3 regions of the Streptomyces sp. ICN903 genome follow, and region 1 is predicted to be linked to each of the others. Evidence: riboswitches for the same ligand, from Rfam matches in the RefSeq annotation. Region 1 holds a riboswitch; each other region holds the start of a gene.

Region 1 (3,267 bases):
CGCCGGGCGGCCATCGCGCTGTCGAAGGAGCTGTTCCCGGCCGACTCCCGGCTCTCGCGCCCCCGCCAGGGAGCCGAGGAGACCATCAGGAACATCGACGCCGAGGCGGTGCGCGCCTTCTACACGGAGCATGTGCGGCCCTCGACGGCCACGGCCGTGGTGGTGGGCGACTTCACCGGGGTGGACCTGGACAAGGCGCTGGCCGAGACCCTGGGCGACTGGAAGGGCGCGGCCGCCGGGCCCCGCCCGGTCCCGCCGATCACGGCGGACGACACCGGCCGGGTGATCGTCGTGGACCGGCCCGGAGCGGTGCAGACCCAGCTGCTCATCGGCAGGATCGGCCCCGACCGGCACGACCGGGTCTGGCCCGCCCAGGTGCTGGGCACGTACTGCCTGGGCGGCACGCTCACCTCCCGCCTGGACCGGGTGCTGCGCGAGGAGAAGGGCTACACCTACGGCGTACGGGCCTTCGCCCAGGTGCTGCGTTCCTCGCCCGAGGGCACCGGCGCCTCGATGCTGGCGATCAACGGCTCGGTGGCCACCGATGTGACGGGTCCCGCTCTGGAGGACCTGTGGGGCGTGCTGCGCACCCTGGCGCAGGAGGGTCTCACCGACGCCGAGCGCGACACGGCCGTGCAGAACCTGGTGGGGGTGGCCCCGCTGCGTTACGAGACGGCGGCGGCCGTCGCCGGCACCCTCGCCGACCAGGTGGAACAGCACCTCCCCGACGACTACCAGGCGAAGCTGTACGCCCGCCTCGCCGAGACCGGCACGGTGGAGGCGACGGCGGCGGCCGTGGCCGCCTTCCCCGCGGACCGTCTGGTGACGGTGCTGGTGGGAGACGCGTCACAGATCGCCGACACGGTGCGCGACCTGGGCATCGGAGAGGTGACGGTCGTCACGGACCAGTGATCCCCGGCCGCCTCGCGGCGGCCGCGCAGCGTAAGGCCCTTGGTGGGATGCCACACCAAGGGCCTTACATATGTCCGGTTTTGGGCCGTTCCAGTGGGTGGCTCATGTGGCATGGCCTACAAAAGCCGCTTTTTGCTTGCTCGCTCAAATTTGTCCGTTTAGCGTCGATCTCGCTGGCCGTCAGAAGTGACCGCGACCGCGGCCGACGGCAGTGATCGCCGAGTCCCCCGAGCGGGGGAGCCGGGGACCCACCCTCCCGCCCTTCACACGCGGGAGCGGTCCTCTTCCGAGGCACCTGGGGTGAATCGGGCCGTGCGCCCGTAGGAGACCTTCCTGCTCCGAACCCGACAGCTAACCCGGTAGGCGAGAAGGAAGGAAAGGAGCACGCCACCCATGGCGTTCACCCGTGCCACCGCGCAGCTCGCCGAGAAGCTGACCGGAAAGCTCACCGGGCTCACCGAGAGCCTCACCGAGAAGCACCACCTCTCCAGCCGCTCCGTGCGCACCCGCGTGGGCCTGGCCGGAGCCGCCGCCCTGACCGTCACCGGCGTGGTCGGCGCGGCCGCCACTCCCGCGATCGCCGCTCCGGACGGGGGCTCGGGGACCTACGCGCTGGGCTTCGTCCAGGCCATGGCCGTCGGTGACACGATCGCCGACGACGTCAGGGCCCAGGCCCAGGCCCAGCAGCGCGTCGCCGACGCCGCCGAGGAGAAGGCCGAGAAGGCCGAGGAGGCCGAGGAGGCCGAGAAGGCCGCCGCCGAGCGCGAGGCCGCCGAGAAGCGTGAGGCCGCCGAGAAGCGCGAGGCCGAGAAGGCCGCCGCCGAGAAGCGCGAGGCCGCCGAGGCCAAGCGCGCGAACGAGCGCGCCGACCGCTCCGCCGAGCGCCGTTCGGCCACCGGCTACGTCGACCCGGTCGCGGGCGTGGACACCACCACCACCTACAAGCAGGCCGGCGCCTCATGGTCCTCCGGCAAGCACAGCGGCATCGACTTCCCCGCCAACACCGGCACCCCGGTGCGGTCCGTCGGCCCGGGCACCGTGGTGACGGTCGGCTGGGGCGGCGCGTACGGCAACCAGGTCGTCATCCGCCACGACGACGGCAAGTACACCCAGTACGCCCACCTGTCCGCCACCAAGGTCTCGGCGGGCCAGAAGGTCGACGGCGGCCAGCACATCGGCGCGGTCGGCTCCACGGGCAACAGCACCGGCCCGCACCTGCACTTCGAGGCCCGCAACGGCGCCTACTACGGCTCGGACTTCAACCCGATCACCTACCTGGCGGGCAAGGGCGTCGACGTCTGACGGACCCCGCCCGCAGGGCACCGGGCAGCCGCGCCCGTCACGCACCGGCATCCGCCGCGCGACCGAGAGGTCGCGCGGCGGATGTTTTCACGCCTGTTTTCCGGCTGGCATCGGAAAACGCGTTCCGGTGGAATACAGTTCGACTCTGCGGTACTTCGGGGAACATGGAGACGGCGGCGGAGGTCGGCCCATGCGCATTTCCGCGCACATGGTGTGCAGCGCGGTCCGTGACGACATCGTCTCCGGTTTTTTCCCGCCCGGATCCCGGCTCACCGAGGAACTCCTCGCCAGACGCTACGGCGTCTCGCGCGTCCCGGTGCGCGAGGCGTTGCGGACCCTGGAGTCGGAGGGTTTCGTCGTCTCCCGCCGCCACGCGGGCGCCTGCGTCGCCCGGCCCACCGAGCAAGAGGCCGCCGACCTGCTCGACATCCGCGCCCTGCTGGAGCCGCTGGGCACCGCGCGGGCCGCCCGGCGCCGCACCGAGGCGCAGCTGAGGGTCCTGCGCGGACTGGTCCGCCTGGGGCTGCAGCGGGCGGAGAGCGGCCGGTTGTCCGACCTGAGGGCGTTGGAGGACTGGTACCACGAGACGATGGCCCGCGCGTCGGGCAGCCCCAGCCTGGCCTCGCTGCTCACCCAGCTGCGCCGCAAGATCACCTGGGTGTACGCCGCGGAACCGCCGCTGCGCGCGGTCGCCGTGTGGCGTGAGCACGGAGCCATCGTGGACGCCGTCGCACGCGGCGACGCGGAACGGGCGCGCGTCCTGGCCAGCGAGCACGTGGAACGCTCCGTCGCGGTGCGTCGCGAGCAGCGCCCGGTGGCCGCGCGACGGCCGCCGGAAAAGCCCGGTGAGGAGAGCGAAACACGCCGTAAACACACCGTGTGACAATTCGTAACAGGAATTGTGTACACAGGACGGGAATACGCGGGGAATGCGCGCCGGGAAAGTTCCGGGTGCGGAAAAGGCTGCGGGGCCGCTCGCCCCGCAGCCTTTGCCGGTGATTTTCCGCAGGTGGTGTCCGTCGCGTTTCGTTCCGGGCCCGTGTCCAGCGCCGT
Region 2 (3,267 bases), on a different contig from region 1:
CCTTGTCGCCCAGGCGCTCGGTGATGGTCTTCCAGCCGTCCCAGTCGTCCTCGAACAGCGGGTCCTCGATGGAGACCAGCGGGTACGCCTCGACCAGCTCGGCGTAGTAGTCGGTCATCTGGGCGGCGGTGCGCTCCTGGCCCTCGAAGACGTACTTCCCGTCCTTGTGGAACTCGGAGGCGGCGACGTCCAGGGCGAGGGCGACGTCCTGGCCGGGGGTGTAGCCGGCCTGCTTGATGGCCTCCAGGATGAGGTCGAGCGCCTCGCGGTTGGAGCCGAGGTTGGGGGCGAAGCCGCCCTCGTCGCCCAGGCCGGTGGACAGACCGCGCTCCTTCAGCACCTTCTTGAGGGTGTGGTAGACCTCGGTGCCCCAGCGCAGGGCCTCGGAGAAGGACTCGGCGCCGATCGGCGCGATCATGAACTCCTGGATGTCCACGTTGGAGTCGGCGTGCGAGCCGCCGTTGAGGATGTTCATCATCGGCACCGGCAGCAGGTGCGCGTTCGGTCCGCCGAGGTAGCGGAACAGCGGCAGGTCGGACGCCTCGGAGGCGGCGTGGGCGACGGCCAGCGAGACGCCGAGGATGGCGTTGGCGCCGAGGGAGGACTTGTCCGGGGTGGCGTCCAGGTCGAACATCGCCTGGTCGATCAGGCGCTGCTCGGTGGCGTCGTAGCCGACCAGCTCCGGGCCGATCTGCTCGATGACGGCGAGGACGGCCTTCTCGACGCCCTTGCCGCCGTAGCGGCCCTTGTCCCCGTCACGCAGTTCCAGGGCCTCGAAGGCGCCGGTGGAGGCGCCGGACGGAACGGCCGCACGGCCGGTGCTGCCGTCGTCGAGGCCGACCTCGACCTCGACCGTGGGGTTGCCTCGCGAGTCGAGGATCTCGCGGGCCACTACGACGTCGATGGACGGCACGAGGGTCTCCTTCGTGTGTGTCGGGCATGTGTGTCGGGTCTCAGTGCCCTGAGCCTATCCGGCCCGCGCACGCCACCTCGCCGACAGCCCGTGCCATACGGCGGAACGGAGGGTGAAATCGCAGCTCAGAGGGGGCGGGAGCATTTTGTTTCCAAATTGAATAAACCCGGTGCGGCGCGCCCTCCGCCGAGGGAGGTGACACACCGCACCGGGATGGCGCCGCCTGGTGACGGAAGTGGCGCCGCGGCGGGCACAGCAGGGGATCAGACCCGGAGCTGCTGGCCGGGGAAGATCAGGTTGGGGTCGTCGCCGATGACGTCGGCGTTGTCCTGGTGGATCTGCTGCCAGGTGGTGCCGTGGGCGGCCGCGATGGCGCGCAATGTGTCGCCGGACTTGACCGTGTAGCCGGACTCGGCGCCGCCCTGGCGGCCGTCGGCCCGCTCGGAGGCGCCCTGCGACCGGGACTGCTCCTGGGACTGCGACTGCGACTGCTTCTGGGACTGCGACTGGGACTGGGACTGGGGCTGCGCCCCGGAGCGCCCCTGCCCGGCGCCGGAGCGGCCGCCGTCCGGGTCCACCTCGGCCGCGGGGCCGCCGGCGGTGAGGCCGCCCTTCTCGGCGCAGGCCCAGGCGCGCGGACCCTGCATGGCGAGCAGCCGCTCGGCCACGGCGATCTGCTGCTCCCTGGTGGCCAGATCGGCGCGCGGCGCGTACCGGGTGCCGCCGGCGGCCTCCCAGCTGGACTGGGAGAACTGCAGACCGCCGTAGTAACCGTTGCCGGTGTTGATGGACCAGTCGCCGCCGGACTCGCACTGGGCCACCCGCTCCCAGGTGTCGACGGACGCGGCCGAGGCGCCCGGCGCGCCCGCCACCGGAACGGCGATGGCGGCACCCGCGGCGCCCGTCAGCGCGGCCGCGCGGACGGCCCTGGCGGTGCGACTGTCATGCCCCTTGCCGGTGAACAGCATGGACGTCCCTTATCTCACCGACGCCTGCGAGGTGAGCTGTCGGGTTCGGGCAGTGAGCAAGCCCGGCCGTCCGGGGCGCGGAGCCCCGGCGACTTCACCCCAAGCCGCTCCGGACCCTGCGGTCCGGGGCGGCGCCTACCTGGTTCCCCCGCTCCTGCCCTCGGCGCTGACGCGACGACTGCCCACCGGCCGCCGGCAGGATTCGGCGCTGCGGTCGGTGGCACTCGCGGTGCGAGCGAGACGACGGTAAGCACACCGGGGCATATGTCTCAAAGCATGTCAGAAAGCGGCAATTCACCCTTTCTGACGCCCGCACGGCCGGAACCCGCAGGTCAGGTGAGGAGCGTTAGGCCGGACAGGAACGACACGCCGCAGTCGCCCGGGAGGGTCATCCCGCAGGGCCGTCCGCACTCATCCGAGAGTGAGCTCCTGTCCCGGCAGGATCAGGTCCGGATCCTCGCCCACGACGTCCTCGTTGCTCTCGTACAGCCCGCTCCAGCCGCCCGGGACGTTCTGTTCCTGTGCGATCGTCACAAGCGAGTCGCCGGGGCGCACCAGATAGCTCTCGTCGGCCGCGCGGGCTCCCAGACCGCTCACGGTGCCCGCCAGCGCGGGGCGCTCGGCACGGGCGGAGCGGTCGGCGGCCTCCCCGGACCGCTCGTCGCCGGCGGCCTCCCGGCCCTCCGGCGCCCGGCTCTCCGCGCCCCGCTCCAGCTCCAGTTCGCGCGGGTCGCGCTCGCCGCGGTGCTTTCCGGTGCCCTCACCCGCCCCGGCGCGGGCTTCTTCCCCGGCGCCGGTGTCCTTCGCGCGGCCGTCCTCGGCCTCACCGTCCCCGGCGCCGTCGCCCTCCGAAGCCTTCCGCTCGTCCCGGTCGCCTTCCTCGGCGGCGCCGTCCTCCGCGCCGCCACCGGACCCGGATCCGCCCTCGCCGTCGGCCGGGGACTCCTCCCGCGTCTCGTCGCCGCCCGGCAGGATGCCGTCCAGGAGGCCCCCGCCCTTGCCGCTCCCGCCGTCGCGCGCGTCGTCCTCCGGCAGGAGGTTGTCCGGGTCGATGGCCGGGGCCTCGCCGGTGGTGTCGTGGCGCAGCCCGGCGTTGACGCCGCAGGAGGGCCAGGCCTCCGGCCCCCGGTCGGCGAGGATCTTCTCGGCCACCGCGATCTGCTGGCTGCGGCTGGCGAGATCGGGGCGCTCGGCGTACGACGTACCGCCGTACCGCTCCCAGACCTCCTGGGTGAGCTGGAGGCCGCCGTAGTAGCCGTTGCCGGTGTCGGCGCTCCACAGGCCGCCGCTCTCGCACTGCGCGACCCGGTCCCAGGTGTCGAGGTCCGCCGCCTGCGCGCCTCCCGCCCCGAGCAGGGGGATGGCGAATCCCGCGCCGGTCACTCC
Region 3 (3,267 bases), on a different contig from region 1:
GGGCCTCGGGGTCCGCGGGACCGGTCGTCGCAGTCCCGGTCGTCGCAGTCCCGGTCGCCGCAGTCCCGGTCGCCGCAGTCCCGGTCGCCGCGGTCCCGGTCGGCTCAGTAGGGCCCGTTGACGTTGTCGATCGAGCCGTAGCGGTCGGCCGCGTAGTTGCAGGCGGCGACGATGTTGGCGACCGGGTCGTACTGGCTGTTCGCCGTGCCCGGGACGTGGTAGGCGTCGAAGGTGGGCTTGATGACCTGGAGCAGGCCGATCGAGGGGGTGCCGCGCTGGGCGTTGATGTCCCAGTTGTTGACCGCGTTCGGGTTGCCGCCGGACTCGCGGATGATGTTGCGGTGGATGCCCTCGTAGGTGCCGGGGATGCCGTTGGCCCGCATGATGTCCAGGGCCTCGCGGATCCAGCCGTCGAGGTTGTCCGCGTAGGTCTTCGGTGAGGCCTGGGGGGCGGTCTTCTCAGCGGCCGGGCGGGCCTGGGTACGGTCGGCGCGCTCCGGGGCGCGCTCCTGCTCTCCGCCGGAGGACCGGGCGGCCAGGCTCAGCTCCTGGCCGGGGAAGATCAGGTGCGGGTTGTCGCCGACGGTCTCGCGGTTGGCGTCGTAGACCGCCTGCCAGCCGCCCTCCACACCGTGGGCGGTGGCGATCCGGTGGAGGGTGTCGCCGGGTGCGACTGTGTGGGAGCCGGCGGCGGGCTTGCGCTCGGCCCCGGCCTTCGCCCCGGACTCCGTCCCCGTCTTCACCCCGGACTCGCCGCCCGTCTGGGTGGCGGGGGCGCTGCCGGGGGCGCCGGAGCCCCGGGTGAGCCCGGCCGCCGGTCCGCAGGTGGGCCAGGCTCCCGGCCCCTGGAGTTCGAGCAGCTTCTCACCGGCGGCGATCTGCTCCTGCTTGGTGGCCAGGTCGGCGCGCGGCGCGTACTCGGTGCCGCCGGCCGCCTCCCAACTGGACTGCGAGAACTGCAGTCCGCCGTAGTAGCCGTTGCCGGTGTTGATGGACCAGTTGCCGCTGCTCTCGCACTCGGCGACCTTCTCCCACACCTCGGCGGAAGCCGCGTTCGCACTGCCGGCCGCGACCATCGGCGCCGCGATTCCCGCGCCACCGGCCGCGGCGACCAGGGAGATCCGGGAGAACTGACGGGAAATCAAAGACTTGCTCGGACGACGGTGGCGGCCACGAGACATGGGTGTGAGTCCTCTCCCACGCCTACGAGGTTAGCTGTCGGATTCGGGCTGGAGTTGCCCGGCCTTCCCGGGTGCCCGAGGGCACTTCGGGAAGGGCTTCACCCCAAGCCGGATCGCGGAAAAATCGCGGTCGCGGCACTTAACTCGGTTTCCCCGCTCCTGCCATGGTCGGCTGCGCTCCCTCCACCGGCCGGGCGGCAGGACTCGGCGTCCCGGCGGTGGAACCCCCGCGATGCGGCGGAGGCCAGGACACATAAACACAACCAATTCACGGAGACAAGGCGCCGGAAGAACAAGGCCCTTCGCGCTGTCACCGAGTCGTGAATCATGAACACGGTCCGCACAGGATCCCGACCGGCTCACGACCTCCCGGGACGATCGAGTACGAGTCAATTCTCCGGGTGACACGGAGAATCCGGGAGACAGGAGAATTGGATCTTCCCGCGAAGGGCGAGCGAGACGATCGAAACTGTGACTCCGAACACATCACCGGAAAGGCAGTTCCTTACATCGCCTTTTTCCGCACCAAACAGCTTTAAGCTCCAGGAGCACACAAGGAGGCCGATTCACCGGATTCCCGCCCCCGCTCACCGCGCGACCGGGCCACCCCCGATGTCTTCGGGGCCGCTCCCGGCCGGACGCGGTCGCCGCAGACATGGCGTACTCGTCCCGTGCCAACCGCGCCTCCCCGCGCAGACTCCGCAGCAAGGCCGTCGTCCCGGAGAAGAAGGATCAGGCCGCCGACCGCAAGAAGAGTGGCAGCCGGGGCGAGCGCCCCGTCACCCAAGACGCCGGTCTTTACCGTGATCGAAACACCGTCGAGCGGGCGATCGACCAACCGAAGGACTGGCGCGGCATCGCCACACGCTTCGACAAGACACCTGAGAGCCACCTCGCCGGCCCCGAACTGCGGGCCTCGGTGATCTGGCTCGGAGATCTCCTGCAAGCAGCCGATTGATCACAACATCACACAGCTCCTAGCTGAGCTTGCCCTGGTCGAGACGAAGACTCAGCTGTGTCCCCAACTCCCGAAAACCCAGGGCGGCTGCGACCCTGCGGGATTCCACCGGTCGAGCCCGCCACTGAGGCATCAGGCCCGCAGCGAGCGCATGCGCCACCGCTGCGGAAGCCACCCGCCGGGCCAGTCCGCGGCCCCGGTGAAGCGGGGCCGTCAGCACGCTGATGTGCGCGGTCGAAGCCGGCCACGTCCGATACCCGGCCGCGGCTGTCACCTCGGCTCCCTCACGGACGATGAACGCGGGAGAGGTGATCTCCTCCATCCCGCTCTCACCCGCTTCCTCCCGCCCCACCGATCTCACCAACCCGTGGAGTTCCCGATGTCCAGGGGTCGTGTCCTCGACGGCCGCACCGGCCACCGCAGGACGGAAGTCGTCCGAGGACACGTATCCCAAGGTGGCAGGGCCGAGTACTTCGGCAACGGGCAGTATCGCCCGGAGCACATCGGCCTCGGTGAGTGAGTCCGTCGGCACCTCGGCCACCGCGCACCTCAACGCTCTCGCGGCGGCCCCCGTCGGTGCGGTGACGATCGCCGCGTCACCCAGCACGACGATGCCTGCCCAAGATGGCGGACAGAGCCCCGACTCGGGCGAGGCAACCACCGTCACACCGCCGGACGGCTCGAACGAGACGGGCGCAGCGGCCAGCACCTCCCACAGGCCACGGGCACGGACCAGCAACGGATCACCGCTCATACCCTGATCGTGCCACCCCGAGATCGCCGCGCGCCGGGGAAATCGACCAGTCGGCACGACCGGCGCCGTGACTCGCCGGCGAGTCCCCCGCTGAACCATGGAGGGCGTCACCGTCCGGAGCGAGATCCGCGGAAAGACTCGACAAGCAGGACTTGATGGGGAACCGCCGTGCCAGGCGTGGTCGACGGCCCGCGCACCACACCCACTGCGACTCGCGGGCCGCCGGGGTGCGGGTGTCCGTTCTGCGCTTCATGCCGGAGTTGTACGCGGCGTAGTCAGCATCAAGTCAGCACGGGAGGAGTGGGGACGGGTGATGACGTGAGCTTTCGGTCAGCACCGAGTCAGCACGGGAGTCGGCGCCGCGCTCCCGAACC

The links. Region 1 has a riboswitch for cyclic di-AMP ahead of L7D48_RS18295 (M23 family metallopeptidase). Riboswitches for the same ligand answer to the same signal wherever they lie in the genome.
Region 2: linked by a shared signal. The riboswitch ahead of L7D48_RS22500 (transglycosylase family protein) and the one ahead of L7D48_RS18295 (M23 family metallopeptidase) in region 1 are both predicted to bind cyclic di-AMP.
Region 3: linked by a shared signal. The riboswitch ahead of L7D48_RS29535 (transglycosylase family protein) and the one ahead of L7D48_RS18295 (M23 family metallopeptidase) in region 1 are both predicted to bind cyclic di-AMP.

Annotation. Positions count from the first base shown of each region.
Region 1 covers NZ_JAKMAY010000178.1:1,891-5,157, reverse strand. Annotated here, with positions in the region: gene L7D48_RS18300 (pitrilysin family protein) at 1-912, shown strand, start outside; cyclic di-AMP (ydaO/yuaA leader) riboswitch at 1,119-1,292, shown strand; gene L7D48_RS18295 (M23 family metallopeptidase) at 1,306-2,214, shown strand; gene L7D48_RS18290 (GntR family transcriptional regulator) at 2,405-3,097, shown strand.
Region 2 covers NZ_JAKMAY010000263.1:1,143-4,409, forward strand. Annotated here, with positions in the region: gene eno (phosphopyruvate hydratase) at 1-913, opposite strand, end outside; gene L7D48_RS22500 (transglycosylase family protein) at 1,177-1,881, opposite strand; cyclic di-AMP (ydaO/yuaA leader) riboswitch at 1,888-2,057, opposite strand; gene L7D48_RS29210 (transglycosylase family protein) at 2,293-3,264, opposite strand.
Region 3 covers NZ_JAKMAY010000048.1:18,063-21,329, forward strand. Annotated here, with positions in the region: gene L7D48_RS29535 (transglycosylase family protein) at 105-1,145, opposite strand; cyclic di-AMP (ydaO/yuaA leader) riboswitch at 1,188-1,364, opposite strand; partial or broken gene L7D48_RS07645 (IS5/IS1182 family transposase) at 1,801-2,139, shown strand; gene L7D48_RS07650 (GNAT family N-acetyltransferase) at 2,159-2,893, opposite strand.